One region of the Lelliottia jeotgali genome, then DNA from elsewhere that is predicted to be linked to it. Evidence: predicted binding sites of a transcription regulator. Region 1 holds the regulator's gene; each other region holds the start of a gene.
The links. Region 1 encodes CRP, which controls carbon source genes, mostly activating them, when cyclic AMP is high. Its sites were predicted from a motif close to ATGTGANNNNNNTCACAT; they were not measured.
Positions count from the first base shown of each region.

Region 2: bhsA (multiple stress resistance protein BhsA) is a predicted target of CRP. The motif match lies at 1,692-1,709, and genes of this name have one in related genera.
Region 3: azuC (stress response protein AzuC) is a predicted target of CRP. The motif match lies at 2,197-2,214, and genes of this name have one in related genera.

Region 1 is NZ_JAENMQ010000015.1:21,917-27,317, reverse strand. It holds gene argD (bifunctional acetylornithine/succinyldiaminopimelate transaminase) at 1-947, shown strand, start outside; gene JBO43_RS20560 (YccS/YhfK family putative transporter) at 1,001-3,088, opposite strand; gene crp (cAMP-activated global transcriptional regulator CRP) at 3,147-3,779, opposite strand; gene JBO43_RS20550 (OsmC family protein) at 4,087-4,491, shown strand; gene JBO43_RS20545 (phosphoribulokinase) at 4,631-5,401, opposite strand, start outside.
Region 2 is NZ_JAENMQ010000003.1:169,714-175,114, reverse strand. It holds gene JBO43_RS09635 (TonB-dependent siderophore receptor) at 1-700, opposite strand, end outside; gene comR (TetR family copper-responsive transcriptional repressor ComR) at 901-1,536, opposite strand; gene bhsA (multiple stress resistance protein BhsA) at 1,783-2,040, shown strand; gene ldtC (L,D-transpeptidase LdtC) at 2,122-3,081, opposite strand; gene mfd (transcription-repair coupling factor) at 3,230-5,401, opposite strand, start outside.
Region 3 is NZ_JAENMQ010000001.1:766,421-771,821, reverse strand. It holds gene JBO43_RS03735 (RpiB/LacA/LacB family sugar-phosphate isomerase) at 1-573, shown strand, start outside; gene JBO43_RS03730 (MFS transporter) at 630-2,051, opposite strand; gene azuC (stress response protein AzuC) at 2,265-2,348, shown strand; gene JBO43_RS03720 (DUF2766 family protein) at 2,457-2,708, shown strand; gene JBO43_RS03715 (anaerobic C4-dicarboxylate transporter) at 2,843-4,186, opposite strand; gene JBO43_RS03710 (non-heme ferritin-like protein) at 4,328-4,831, opposite strand; gene JBO43_RS03705 (DJ-1 family glyoxalase III) at 5,044-5,401, shown strand, end outside.

The sequences.
Region 1 (5,401 bases):
AGATAATCGACGCCACCTTTGCCGAGCGTGTGCTGTTCATGAACTCCGGCACCGAAGCCAATGAAACCGCCTTTAAGCTGGCGCGTTATTACGCCTCGACGCGTCACAGTCCGTACAAAACCAAGATTATTGCCTTCCATAATGCCTTCCACGGTCGTTCGCTGTTTACGGTTTCGGTGGGCGGGCAGCCGAAGTATTCCGACGGTTTCGGCCCGAAACCGGCTGATATCATCCATGTGCCGTTTAACGATCTGCACGCCGTGAAAGCGGTGATGGACGATCACACCTGCGCAGTGGTGGTTGAGCCAATCCAGGGCGAGGGCGGCGTGATGGCCGCAACGCCGGAGTTCCTGAAAGGGCTGCGCGAACTGTGCGATGAACATCAGGCGCTGCTGGTGTTTGATGAAGTGCAAAGCGGCATGGGGCGTACCGGCGATCTGTTCGCCTACATGCACTACGGCGTGACACCGGATATTCTCACCAGCGCCAAAGCGCTCGGCGGCGGCTTCCCGGTTAGCGCGGTGTTGACCACGCTGGAGATCGCGTCGGCCTTCCACGTCGGTTCGCACGGTTCCACCTACGGCGGCAACCCGCTGGCGTGCGCTATCGCCGGGGCGGCGTTTGATATTATCAATACGCCGGAAGTGCTGAACGGTGTGAATGCGAAGCGCGAGCAGTTTGTGCAGCATCTCCAGCAGATTGACGCACAATATGACGTGTTCAGCGATATTCGCGGCATGGGTCTTTTAGTCGGGGCTGAACTGAAGCCGCAGTACAAAGGCCGCGCGCGTGATTTCCTCCACGCCGCTGCGCACGAAGGCGTGATGGTGCTTAATGCGGGGCCAGATGTGATGCGCTTTGCGCCGTCGCTGGTGATTGATGGGCAGGATATCGACGACGGCATGCATCGCTTTGCCAGTGCGGTGAAGAAGATCGTTCAGGGATAGTGGAAATTGCCGGGTGGCGGCTTCGCCTTACCCGGCCTACGGGGCGTAAACCATCACGATTCTTTGCGTCGCAAAATCCGCGTCAACCAAACCCCGTGATGCGGACGCTGACGCCATGCCACCGACGAAATGGTGTGCATGGTGTTCAAATGCCCCAATACCCGCTGCAAATGCTGCTCCAGAGTGCTCATCGGACCGTGTGTTAACGTCTCTGGCGCTTCAAGAATATTTGAATCCCCCGATTCTCCCGGCGCGTCGTACTCCAGACGCTGCTGGCAACGCTGCAAGGCAATTTCACACGACTGCAAATAGCGCTGCGCCAGATCCGGTGTCAGCATTGTGTGCTCGCGCGCCAGGGTGGTCATCGCGTTGATATGCTCGACGATAAACTGGCTGTGCGTGACCCACAGCTTCATATCCGCCAGATAGTGAGAATTAAAGCCCGGCTCCTGCATCGCCTGGTTGAGGGAGTTAAACAGCGCGTTGTGTGCCTGGTTGACCTTCATGCGCTGATAGGCCAGCGGCGATGCTTTAGGATCGTCGCTCAGGATCAGCCGAATCGCCTGCTGATCGGCTTCGAGCGCGTCATGGGCGTTCTGGCGTAACAGTCCGCTTTGCCACTGTGGCCACAGCCAGACCATCCCGCCAAAGGCAATCAGACAGCCAATCAGCGTATCGACCAGCCGCGCGACAATATACTGCTCGCCGTTCAGGGTCAGCAGTTGCAGGGTATACACTGCCGTCACCGTAAACCCGACCATCGCCCAGCCGTAGTTTTTACGGATAATCAAATACCCCACCAGAGTGATCACCAGCATCCCCAGCAGGGTGTAGCCATCGGGTACGTGGAAGTGCAGCGTCACCCCAGCAATCACCAAACCCGCGAACGTGCCGAGTGCCCGATGCAGAATGCGCACCCGCGTGGCGCCATATCCGTTCTGAGTGACAAACAGCACGGTCATTAAAATCCAGTAGGGTTTGGGTAAGTGCAGCGCCACGCCCATCAGGCTGGCCGCGCTGAGCATCACGCTGATGCGCGCGGCATTGCGCAGAGCGGCGGATTTCAGCGACAGATAGCTTTTGAGTGCAGGCAACAGCGGCAGCCGTTTTTGCTTATCGGCCATCAGGTCACGTGCATAGAGCGGACGCTGAGTTCTCAACACCCGCGCGATACGGCTGAAATGCCAGGCGCAAAACTGTCCGACCGGGTTATCCGGGTGCTGGCGCGCAATTTTCTCCAGCGCACCCAGCTGTTTATCCATCGTAAAGCGGGTCGGGTAGCGGTGATAAAGAATATCGTCCGCCAACACGCGCAGGCGAGTCGCGACCGTCTGGGCATTCCAGCGCAGCACTGCTTCGGCGTGGCTGCGCTCTACCAGTTTTTGCACCTCCTGCGGATGATGCAAGCTGACTGAGATATGTTCCTGCAGATCCAGCCCGACCTGGAAGGTACGCAGCAGGCGTTTGTATTCATGATTTTTATTGGCCGCCAGCATGTGCAGTTGTTGGTAACACTGGCTGATTAAATCGACCACTTTTTGCTGGCGCGACAGCAGCGGCGGCAATGATTTTTCCGGGTCTGCGTGCTGGGTCAGCAGGGTGTATTTCGCTTCGCAATAATCGGCGAGCTGAACGTACAGCAGGCTCAGGGATTCTCGCAGCGGCTGTTCCCGCCACATCCAGAACCAAAACCAGTTAAAAAGCCCGTACCACAGCGTGCCGGCGGCGTAGATCAGCAGCGGCTCCCAGACGGGCATATTCCCGGCGAGGCTCAGCGTGAATATCGCTGCAATCAGTGAAGCGGGCAGCAGGCGGGCGTGAAGTGCGCTGATCTCCGCCGTGACGCCCAGCGTCATCGCCAGCACGGTCAGGATTAAAGGCAGCGGGATATCGCGGGCCAGCAGCAGCTGTACGGCGAGGCTACACCCGGCAAACAGGCAGCCGCCGATAATCAGGCGTTTGAAAAAACGTTTGTGGGGAGTATCCAGACCGGCAATGTTGCAGCAGGCAGGAACAAGAGAAAAAAGCAGCCCCTGTTGCAGATGGCCCAGGACTAAACCAATGGCCACGGGAAGACATAACACCAGGGTTTGACGTAGTGCGTAGTTAACTTCCGGGTGATAAATCAGCCTGCGCCACATAATCGTCAGAGACAAAAACGGCGTGACACCTTGCGATGGCACGCCGTTTTTTCCGGAATTAACGCGTTCCGTAAACCACGATTGTTTTACCGTGGGCGGAGATCAGGTTTTGATCTTCCAGCATTTTCAGGATACGGCCAACGGTCTCACGAGAACAGCCGACGATCTGACCAATTTCCTGACGGGTAATTTTAATTTGCATACCGTCCGGGTGGGTCATGGCGTCAGGTTGTTTCGCCAGGTTCAGCAGTGTCTGCGCGATGCGGCCAGTAACGTCGAGGAAAGCGAGGTTGCCCACTTTCTCGGAAGTGACCTGCAGGCGGCGAGCCATCTGCGAAGAAAGACGCATCAGGATGTCCGGGTTGACCTGGATCAGCTGGCGGAATTTCTTGTAGGAGATCTCAGCGACTTCACATGCGGATTTTGCGCGCACCCAGGCGCTACGTTCCTGGCCTTCTTCAAACAGGCCCAGTTCACCGATGAAATCGCCCTGGTTCAGATAAGAAAGGATCATCTCTTTCCCTTCTTCATCTTTGATCAGCACTGCCACCGAGCCTTTGACGATGTAATACAACGTTTCCGCTTTTTCACCCTGGTGAATCAGCGTGCTCTTCGATGGGTACTTATGAATGTGGCAATGAGACAAGAACCATTCGAGAGTCGGGTCTGTTTGCGGTTTGCCAAGCACCATGCGCTGTTATCCTCTGTTATAAGCTGTCTCAGAGTCAAAATCGCATCCTGACTCTGGGGTTGCAATCGAATTCTTACCCGTACCTGGGAAGTTGGCTGTCACAATGTTTGCAGCCAGTAAAGTTTGATGTCCTCTGCATACATGTGTAACGTCAATGTATTACTGTAGCATCGAGACTGTTTTAGCATAGCTTTAGCCGCGTGTCTCCTGGTGTCTCGCTTCAGCATGATGCAGGTCGCCTTCCGTTGCGAGAATTGTAACGCACGCGTAATCTGTTCTGAAAAATGCAACTTTGGAGTTAATGAAAATGCAAGCGCGTGTGAAATGGGTTGAAGGTTTAACGTTCCTTGGCGAATCCGCTTCAGGGCACCAGATTTTGATGGACGGTAACTCCGGAGATAAAGCGCCAAGCCCGATGGAAGTGGTGCTGATGGCCGCTGGCGGATGTAGTGCGATCGACGTGGTGTCGATTCTGCAAAAAGGCCGTCACGATGTGACCGACTGCGAAGTGAAACTGACGTCAGAACGTCGTGAGGAAGCGCCACGTCTGTTTACGCACATCAATTTGCATTTTATCGTCACCGGTAAAGAGCTGAAGGATGCCGCGGTGTCCCGCGCGGTAGATTTGTCTGCGGAGAAGTACTGCTCTGTGGCGTTGATGCTGGAAAAAGCGGTAAAGATTACGCATTCGTATGAAGTGATTGACGCCTGATTCGTTGGCGGGTGGCGATTCGCTAACCCGTCCTACAAAGGCAACATCTGCGGTATTTTGCCCGATGGCGCGACGCTTACCGGGCCTACAAAAGCCTGAATGTAGGCCGGATAAGCGCAGCGCCATCCGGCAACAGACCTTAGGCGATCTTCTTGCCTTCCATCAGCCGTTGCACCAGCGGCATCATGATCAATTCCATCGCCAGCCCCATTTTGCCACCCGGCACCACCAGCGTATTGATGTGCGAGATAAACGAGCCCTGCAGCATCGCCAGCAGCCACGGATAATCAATATCGTCCAGATTGCGGAAGTGGATCACCACAAAACTCTCGTCCAGCGAAGGGATCGTTTTTGCCGCAAACGGGTTGGACGTGTCCACTGTGGGAACGCGCTGGAAGTTGATATGAGTGCGGGAAAACTGCGGCGTCAGGAAGTTAATGTAATCTTCCATCGAACGCACTACCGAATCCATCACCGCTTCGCGCGAATGGCCGCGCTCGCTCATGTCGCGGGTCAGCTTCTGAATCCACTCCAGATTGACAATCGGCACCACGCCGACCAGCAAATCCACGTGGCGCGCCACGTCGTGCTGCGGAGTCACCACGCCACCGTGTAATCCCTCATAAAACAGCACATCGGTCGGTTCCGGCAGCGGCTGCCACGGTGTGAAGGTACCAGGCACCTGATTCCACGGCACCGCTTCGTCATAGGTGTGCAGATATTTGCGTGACTGACCTTTACCCGTATGTCCGTAATCCTGGAAAGTCTGTTCCAGCAGGCCGAAGTCGTTGGCGTCTGGCCCGAAATAGCTGATGTGCTTGCCTAAATCGCGGGCCTTGCGGATAGCCATGTCCATTTCAGGACGGGTGAAGCGATGAAAACTATCGCCCTCAACCTCGGCAGCACGCAG
Region 2 (5,401 bases), on a different contig from region 1:
CAATCGTACCGGTGCCCATCACGTCCAGACGATCCGAATGCTGCAATCCGGTCTGGGTATTGTCGAAGGTGAGTGCATCACCGTTACCGTCGTACCAACCGCCAAAGCGCTGATAGGCTACGGACAGGCGGCCCGAGGCGTGATCGTTGCCACCGCTGACGGCGGCAGCCACGCGCTCATCGCGATCGTCGCTATTGTTAAAGCCGCTTTTACCGCCCAGTTCCAGGTCGACCTGGGTTTCCGGCTGGCCTTTTTTGGTGACGATATTAATCAGGCCGCCGGTACTGCCGCCGCCATACAGTGAAGTGGAACCGGAAATAACTTCAATGTGCTCGACGTTAAACGGGTCAATAGAATCCAGCTGGCGGCTGTCGGTGCGCGACGAGTTCAATCGCACGCCGTCGATCAGCACCACAATCGCGCGGCCACGCATGTTCATTCCGTAGTTGGTGCGCCCCTGGCTGCTGACGTCCATGCCAGGAATCAGTTGGCCGAGAATATCCTTGAACTCTTTCCCGCCCTGAACCTGTTGTTCAATCTCCTGGCCTTCGATAATCCACGTCGTCTGAGCCATTTCGGCGACGGTGCGATGGCTACGGTTGGCGCTAACAATCAGATTGTCTTCGTTTTTTTGTTCTGCATACAGCGGCATCGCGATGGCCAGTAGAACAGGGTTGAGCACCCAGAGGCTCTTCTTCATCATCATTCCTTGTTGAGCTTTTGCTCTTTGTTTTCGGCAGGTCAAATTACACAATCGAAACATTGTGAAATAAATGTAAACACGAATAGTGCCGAGAAAGAGTCTCATTATCAACCCGCTGAATTAAGAGGGTTTACAGGATAAGAATTTGAAAAGGAGGGGGAGAGGACAAGAAAAAGGGCGGTGACCCGCCCTGATAATCAGAGTTTGAGCAGCTCAGGCCAAAGGCGCAGGGTGGTGCGGGAGATACTTTGCAATTTTTCCAGGCTTGCGCCTTCGCGCGCGCTGATCGACATCCCCTGAAGCACACAGCTTAAAAATTGTGTGAGTTCGAGGGGATCGCAATGCGCCGGGATCTCACCGCGTTCTTGTCGCTGGCGTAGAAACGCGCCCAACGTCTCTTCCTGCATCGCATGGCGCGATTTCACTGTATTAGCGATATCTTTCGACGCGGCGGCAAGCGTGGCGGAAGTGTTAATCATGAAACAGCCCGCTGGCGTGTCTTTGCTGGTAAAGCAGGCCGAGATGGCCGCGAAGTAATCCTGCAATGCTTGCTCAACGCTTTTCTCTTCGCAAAACAGCTGAGCTTCATGTTTGGCCGCGAAACGCGTGATGTAGCGATCGAGCACTGCGCGGAACAGGCCTTCTTTATTGGTGAATTCTGCATACAGCGTCGGGGCTTTGGCGCCCGTCGCTTCGACCAGGTCGGAGAGCGAGGTGGCTTCATACCCATGCTGCCAGAAGAGTGTCATGGCCTTATCGAGCGCCGCATCCCTGTCGAACACTTTCGGTCGGCCACGGCTTTTTTTTACGCAACTCGTGACGTCGGTTGTCATTTGCCGTTGTACCTGTGTTGGTTTGTTGAATGATCATTATAAAAATTATAGCCACCCGCGACCAGCACTGATTTCACAAAAATAAATTAATCATATGGGTATGAAAAATAAGAGGTTTAAAATTAATTTAATGGTCATTATAAAATTATGTTGACGTGTGACCTGGATCACATCTATCATTTACCTATCGATCGTTAAGTAAATAACTAACGACCTCCCAAATTCATCTGTTAAAGGCTAATAATCATGAAAACTATCAACACCCTTATCGCTGCTGCTGTACTGAGTTCACTGTCATTCGCAAGCTTCGCGGCTGTAGAAGTGCAGTCCACCCCGGCTGACCAGCATAAAGTCGGTACTATCTCTGCAAATGCAGGTACCAACCTGGGTTCACTGGAAGACCAGTTAGCACAGAAAGCAGAAGAAATGGGCGCGAAATCATTCCGCATCACTTCTGTAACCGGTCCGAACAACCTTCATGGTACCGCTGTTATCTACAAATAAGCCTGGCGTAACCCTCATATATGCCACTGCTATAAAAAAGGCCCTGCTGAAAAGCAGGGCCTTTTTTCGTTCTATCTATTCTTAAAGCGCCTGTTGCCCTACATCGTGATGCGGTGTGACATCCACCGGCATTCCCGAGCGCACGTCCATCGCTTTTTCCATCACCGCGCTATCTGCACGGGCCTTGAAGGTCTGCATCGCGGCGTTAAGCGTAATCGGCAGCGTTTGTGGATCATCACCAATGTTCTTCGACAGCGGCTGGTGAATCTCCACCAGACGTCTCCCGCCCGGCTCTTCAGACACTTTGATCGGCGTGTTGATAATATTGACCTTGGTTCCTGGTGTTATCACGCGGAACAGCGTCTCGATATCCCCGTCGCGCAGGCGAATACAGCCAGAACTCACGCGCATCCCGATACCAAAATCAGCGTTGGTGCCATGCAGCAAATAGACGCCACCGTAAGCGGCGAGGCGAATGGCGTGATGACCCATTGGGTTATCCGGACCCGCCGGAACCACGGCAGGCAGATCAATCCCCTGGGCTTTATAGCGCGCACGAATATTGGCCGTCGGCGTCCAGGTTGGGTTGGCGCGTTTATCCGAAACGGTGGTCACCATCGTCGGCGTCAGGGTGTCGCCGCCCAACTGACCAATCCCGATGGGATAAACCGTCACTTCACTTTTACCCGGCGGGTAATAATAGAGGCGCAGTTCGGCGAGGTTTATCACCAGACCTTCGCGCGGTGCATCAGGCAGCAGCGTTTGCAGCGGGATGGTCAGGACGCTGCCGGGGCGCGGTACGTACGGGTCGACACCAGGGTTGGCCTGTAACAATGCCAGGAAGCCGACGTTGTATTTTTTGGCAATCGCCTCCAGCGAACCGCCATCATTTTCCACCACGTGGAAGCGGTTCTCGCCTACCAGACGGCTTCCGGCTGGGGGCAGAGGCCAGGTATTAGCCCGAGCGGGCAGGGCGATCGCGACGGTTGCCGCGAGAGCAAAAAGGGTTATCCAGCGAGTAAAACGCAGAGTCATCATCACCAATATCCACAATAATATTCAGGTTATTGTTATGTAAAAGTTAATTGCTGATTATGACCAACAGGCGTGTCGGGAAACGCAGGGGAAGTGCAAAGAGTTTGTAAATATTGCCCCGGCAGACGTCACGCCGCCGGGGCAGACAGCAAGATTACGCCGCCGCGTTCTCTTCTAGCTGACGCATAAAGTTTCGCACCCACTCCATGCGCGTTTTACGATCGCTCAGTTCCTGCATGAACTTCAGACGCGTTGGGCCATCGAGGCGGAAATGCTGCGGCTGTTTTTGCAACAAACCAATAAGCCAGATCGGATCGACGTGATTTTTCTCCGCAAATTCAATCACACCGCCCTTATCGTTGCCTTCGAGCTTACGAATCCCCAGCTTCTGCGCCAGCTGGCGCAGTCGGGCGATATCGAGCAGGTTACGCGCCGCATCTGGCAGCAGGCCAAAACGATCAATCAGCTCGACTTTTAGCTCCTCCAGCTCGGTTTCTTTTTTGGCGCTGGCAATGCGCTTATAGAACGACAGGCGCGTGTTCACATCCGGGATGAAATCATCCGGCAGCAGGGCAGGCATACGCAGTTCCACCTCCGTTTGCTGGCTAGTAAGATCCTCCAGGGACGGTTCACGGCCTTCTTTCAGCGCATCGACGGCATTTTCCAGCAGCTCCATATACAGCGAGAAACCGATGGTTTCCATCGAACCACTTTGATCTTCGCCGAGCAGTTCACCGGCGCCACGGATCTCAAGGTCGTGCGTCGCCAGCGCGAAACCGGCGCCCAGATCTTCCAGAGAGGCGATTGCTTCCAGACGTTTTTGCGCGTCAGTGGTCATCGCTTTCGGATGCGGTGTCAGCAGCCAGGCGTAGGCCTGATGGTGAGAACGCCCGACGCGCCCGCGCAGTTGGTGAAGCTGTGCCAGACCGAAGTGATCGGCCCGTTCGATGATGATGGTATTCGCCGTCGGAATGTCGATCCCGGTTTCGATAATCGTGGTGCAGACCAGCACGTTGAAACGCTGGTGGTGGAAATCGTTCATCACCCGCTCCAGCTCGCGCTCACGCATCTGGCCGTGACCGATGGCAATGCGGGCTTCGGGCACCAGCTCCGCCAGCTTATCTGCCGCTTTCTGGATATTTTCAACGTCGTTGTAGAGGTAGTAAACCTGGCCGCCGCGCAGCACTTCACGCAGGATCGCCTCGCGCACCACCAGGCTGTCGTATTCACGCACAAAGGTTTTCACCGCCAGACGACGGGCAGGCGGCGTGGCAATAATCGACAGATCGCGCATCCCGCTCATCGCCATATTCAGCGTACGCGGAATCGGGGTGGCGGTGAGCGTCAGGATATCCACATCCGCACGCATCGCTTTGATACGCTCTTTGTGACGCACGCCGAAGCGGTGCTCCTCATCGACGATCAACAGGCCTAAATCTTTCCACTTCACATCGCTTTGCAGCAGCTTGTGGGTGCCGATCAGAATATCTATTTTGCCTTCGCTTGCCTGCTCCAGAATCTGCGTCTGCTCTTTTGCACTGCGAAAACGCGACAGCATCTCAATGCGCACCGGCCAGTTGGCGAAGCGGTCGCGGAAGTTGTCATAGTGCTGCTGGGCCAGCAGCGTGGTCGGCACCAGCACCGCGACCTGTTTATTGTTTTCCACGGCCAGGAAGGTGGCGCGCATCGCCACTTCGGTTTTGCCGAAGCCAACGTCACCGCACACCAGGCGATCCATCGCCAGCGGCTGACACATATCGCTGAGTACGGCGTTAATGGCCTGGGCCTGATCCGGCGTGGTTTCAAACGGGAAGCTGTCACAGAACAGCTGATATTGTTCTTTATCGTGCTTAAAGGCGTAGCCCGTTTTCGCCGCGCGCTGGGCATAAATATCCAGCAGCTCGGCGGCGACATCACGCACTTTTTCAGCGGCTTTCTGGCGCGCGCGCGTCCAGGCATCACTGCCCAGTTTATGCAGCGGGGCGCTCTCTTCCGCGCCACCGGCGTAGCGGCTGATCAAATGCAGAGAAGACACCGGTACGTAGAGTTTTGCGTCACCGAGATAGGTAATTATCAGGTATTCCGCCGTAATGCCGCCCGCTTCGAGGGTGGTCATTCCCGCATATCGCCCAACGCCATGTTCCAGATGGACAATGGGCTGGCCGACGTGCAGTTCGGCCAGGTTACGGATCAGCGTATCCGGGTTAATAGTCCGACGATTGTCCTGACGACGTCGTGCCACACGTTCGCCGAGCAGATCGCTTTCGCAAATCAGCGCCCGGTTATTCAGGGTATCGATAAATCCGTGTTCGGCTGAGCCGATCAT
Region 3 (5,401 bases), on a different contig from region 1:
AAAACCGTCGTCGATGAGAAGGGATTCCCGGTCTATAACGTCGGGATGAGTGACGAGAACGATCACCATCTGACCTATATTCACCTGGGCATCATGGCCAGCATCCTGTTGAATTCTAAAGCTGTCGACTTCGTCGTGACGGGTTGCGGGACCGGGCAGGGCGCGTTGATGTCCCTGAACATCCATCCGGGCGTGATCTGCGGCTACTGTATCGACCCGGCAGATGCGTTCCTGTTTGCGCAAATTAACAACGGTAACGCGCTGTCTCTGCCGTTCGCCAAAGGCTTCGGCTGGGGCGCGGAGTTGAACGTACGCTTTATCTTCGAAAAAGCGTTCACTGGCCGCAAAGGTGAAGGCTATCCACCAGAGCGTAAAGAGCCGCAGGTGCGCAACGCCGGTATACTGAACCAGGTGAAAGCCGCCGTGGTGAAAGACAACTATCTTGATACCCTGCGCGCCATCGATCCTGAACTGGTGAAAACCGCGGTGTCCGGCCAGCGTTTCCAGCAGTGCTTCTTCGAAAACTGTCAGGACAAAGAGATCGAAGCCTTTGTTCGCGGTATTGTCGGTTAATCCGTCATTCGAATATGCCGGGTGGCGCTTCGCTTACCCGGCCTACTAAACCTGTTTCATTGTCTATTCGACACTGCACTTCCCGCGTCTTTTGTGAGTCGCAAGGTATCAAACATCCCCACCAGACAAATCAGCGCGATGGCGACAAAGGCCAGACGGAAGCTGATTCCTGGCACATTTCCCATTCCCAGAACCGCCCCCAGTGTTTCCCCGATACGAATACCAATCGCTCCGAGCGTGATCCCAAGCCCGACAGCCAGCTGCGTCGCGGTGGAAAACAACGTATTGGCGTAGCTCATTTGCGCCGATGGCACATCCGAAAATGCCAGAGTGCTAACGGCAGTAAACTGAATAGAACGGAACACACCACCCAGATAAAGGATGAGCATAATCAGCCAGACCGGCGTTTGTGGGGTGATAAACGCGCAGGCCAGCAGCGACAGGACGTTTAACGCACCATTCATCAGCAATAGTTTTCTGAATCCGAGACTGCGAATCAGCGGCGTGGTCGCCGGTTTAATCGTCAGATTGCCGACAAATACCGCCAGCACCAACAGGCCGGAGTGAAAAGCGTCCATCCCGAATCCGACCTGGAACATCAGCGGCAGCAGGAAAGGGACCGCGCTAATGGAGGCCCGGAACAGGGAACCGCCGTACATCGTCACGCGAAATGTCGGAACCTGCATGGCGTCGAGGCGAATCATCGGCCACTGGGCTCGCTGAAAATGGCGCAGGGCATAAATGAGTGTTGCCGCGCCCACGGCCAACAGGCAGAGAGTGAGAACTAATCCTTCGGACTGTTGCGCCCCCATTAACTCCATAGCATAAACCAGGCTTACCATCGCAACGGTGGTGGCGATAAAACCGGGTGTATCGAACGGTCGACGCGTGTCTTCGCGCAGATCGGGAATAATCCGCAGTGCCAGAATAATCGCCACTATCCCGAGCGGCACATTAATGAAGAAGATCCAGCGCCAGTCGGCGTAGCTGGTGATAAATCCTCCGAGCGGCGGACCAATAATCGGCGCAACCAGCGCGGGCCAGGTAAGGGTCGCGATAGCGGTGATAAGCTGATGCTTGGGCGTGGTACGCAGCACGGCGAGCCTGCCTACCGGGACCATCAGCGCGCCACCCATACCCTGAAGCACGCGCATGGCGACAAACTGATCGACTGTGGTGGACAGGCCACACAGAACGGAAGCCAGCGTAAAAATTGCCAGCGCCACAGCGAACACCCTGCGTGCGCCAAAACGATCGGCAATCCAGCCGCTGGCGGGGATCAATACCGCCAGCGTAATCAGGTAGGCGCTGATACCGATATTCAAATCGACGGCCTGCACGGCAAAACTTTTTGCCATATCCGGAAGCGCGGTGGCAATGACTGTGCCGTCGAGAAACTCCATAAAGAACGCCCCGGCAACCAGCAGCGCCGCAGGCGACAAGCCGCGACTCTCTTTCCCGGTGATGTTTTCGGTCATCTTTACCCTGCCATATCAAAAAATTTTATAAAAATTTACTGGAACTTATAAGTTCCTAACCTATGGATTTGCCGTGATTTTTTATAACAACTTGGCAGCATTGTTGGTTTTATAACCGTGATACACATCACATAACCATTGATTTTTGTGATGCTGGTCATATTATATGCGCATAGACAATAACACCTGCATAACACATTACCGGAGCATAAAATGAAACTGCGCAAAATCCTGAAAAGCATGTGGGCAAACTACTGCAATACGTTCAAAGACGTACCACCAGGCGCAATGTTCTGATGAAAAAAACCTGCTTCGGCAGGTTTTTTTGTGCCTGCGGTCGACGAGAGGGAAGATGAAAGGGCACTCATTTTGTTACTATGGCGCTCTTTATTGAAGGAGCTTCCTATGTCTCAAAATCTGAGCGCCGATCAGGAACTGGTATCTGACGTCGTCGCGTGCCAGTTGGTCATCAAACAAATCCTGGATGTGTTAGACGTTATCACCCCGACCGAAGTGCGGGAAAAAATGTCCACCCAACTGAAAAACATCGATTTCACCAGCCATCCTGCTGCGGCGGATCCCGTTACGCTTCGCGCCATTCAAAAAGCCATTGCGCTTATCGAACTCAAGTTCACACCGCAGGGTGAGTCACACTAAAATAAACCGATGTTTTGAATTTTGAAACAGGTTTTTGCCGGGTGGCGCTTCGCTTACCCGGCCTACAAAACCCCGTAGGCCCGTGCAAACGAAGTGCCGCCGGGCGTCTTTGACTGGCAGCACGCTGTTCGCGATTAGAAGAAGGTTTGCACCAGCAGATAACTGGCGGCACAGGCGCAGCTCACGCCGATCAGCCCCGGCAGAATAAAGCTGTGGTTGATAATAAACTTGCCGATTTTGGTCGTACCGGAGCGGTCAAAGCCAATACAGGCCAGATCGCTTGGATAAGTCGGCAGGACGAAATAGCCGTAAGAGGCCGGGAAGAATGCGATTAACATTTTCGGCTCGATGCCCAGCATCAGGCCCATCGGTGCGACGGCGGTGAGCGCTGCGGCCTGGCTGTTCACCAGTTTAGAGACCAGGAACAGTACGATGGCATAGGTCCACGGATGACTTTTCACCACGCCCTCCAGCGCCATTTTCAGCTCGTCGAGGTGCGCCTGGAAAAAGGTATCGCTCATCCACGCGACGCCGAACACCGAGAAAATCGCCACCATCCCGGCTTTAAATACGGCGCCGTTCGAAATGGCGGAGGCATTGACCTTACAGGCAATCAGCATCACGGCCCCGGCAATCAGCATCATCATCTGAATCACCAGGTTCATCGACAACGCCGTCATTTTACCTTTAATTTCGAAGGCAGGTCGTAAATCGGGCAGGGCACCCAGCAGAACCACCACGGCGATCCCGGCGAAGAAAATCCATGTTGACCAGTACGCCTGCTTCGGAAAGCGCTGATTCATTAGCGTTTCGGTGCTGCCGTAAATAAATTCGCGCTGTTTTGGGTCGGTTAATTTCTCCTGAAACTCAGCGTCATCAGCCAGATCTTTCCCGCGACGCAGGCTCCAGAGCGCGGCGATCATCACGCCAAACAGCGAGGCGGGAACCGAAACGGCCAGAATCTCAAGGATGCCCCACGCCTGACCTACACCGTGCTGAGCGCCAATGATCGATACCAGCGACACCACAGCGACAGAGACCGGAGAGGCGGTAATTGCCATCTGCGAAGCGATGGAAGCAACGGCCATTGGGCGTTCCGGACGAATTCCTTTTTTCAGCGCGATATCAGCGATGATCGGAAACATGGTGTAAACCACGTGCCCGGTGCCACACAGAAACGTCAACATCCAGGTAGTGAAAGGTGCGAGGAGGGTAATGTGCTGCGGATGCTTGCGCAGTAAACGCTCAGCAAACTGCATCATCACGTTCAAACCGCCTGCAGTCTGTAACGTGGCGGCACAACCAATCACCGCGAGAATAGTCAGCATCACATCGACCGGCGGTTTGCCGGGCTGTAAGCCGAATACAAAGCTTAAAATGAACAGGCCGATACCGCTTATCAGCCCAAGACCCATTCCGCCAAACCGTGTTCCCACCAGCAGGCAGAGAATAATGACAATAAACTCAATGGTGATCATGAAGCTCCCTCGTCAATCAAAGTGAAATGAATTAAATCATTTCACTTTGTAAGTGTATTGGCTGGGAGCCAGATCAGATTTGTTAAATTTCAATAAAAGCAGAGACTTGGTAACTATTAATTAACAATTACGGTAAAGGGATCAGTGATGCTGATAATTCACCACGTTGAGCAGATGCTGATCGGTCTGCTCCATACACAGCCCGGCGCGTTTTGCGCTGCGCACCTCATCCAGAATGGTTTTCAATAACAATCCATCCTGCTGCTGCTCTTTCCCCATGTCGTGCAAGAAATCCAGAATAGTGTCGTCCTTTAGGGCCTTCGCTTCACCGGCTAAGGAATTGAGCATACTCAGGCGCTGCTCATACTCGTCGAGGGTTTTCTGGAACAATTCTTCCAGCGATGAATAAGACTCTTCGGATATCACGCGGGCTTTAACAATCGGATTTGCACCGACTTGTTTCATAAATTCGAACACCCGCATCATTTGGGTGATATTGCTTTGTGCCTGGGTGCGCAGGAAGGTGGCGGTGCCATTGAGGCTGTGCTCTGAACACCAGTCGCTCAAGTGTAAATAGAGAATTGACGCGTTGAATTCGAGATTCATCTGGGTGTTGAGCTTTTGAATCATTCCTGAAGTCGTCATTATAATATCCTTATTTCTGAACGGGATGATTACTAACAGAATAAAGCCGTTCAGCATCATCTTAATGTGACCGGCTATCCATTTCCCCTCATTAAAAAAGAATAACGCCATCAATTCGCCTTTCTAAGGAACTGTGATCCACGTACAAGTTTGACTTATGACATCTTGTAAAATGAAACGATGTTTTATCTATTTTATGCGTGGAGATCATAATGGCAAAGGTTGCAGTGTTATTGGCACCAGGATTTGAAGAAGCGGAAGCAATTATCACGATTGATATCCTGCGACGGATGCAGATTGAGGTCGAGACGTTGGCCTGCGCGGAGTCTCGCGCGGTAGTGAGCTATCATAATATTCCGATGGTGGCAGACGGGACGCTAACGGAGCGTGCAGATACCCTGTATGACGCAGTCGTTCTGCCGGGCGGGCCGCAGGGGAGTGTGAATCTGGCCGCCAGCAAGGAAGTGATTGCTTTTGTGAAAGCCCACGATGATGCCGGAAAACTCATCTGTCCGATCTGCTCTGCCGCTGCCCGTGTGCTGGGCGGAAATGGCCTGCTGAAAGGCCGTC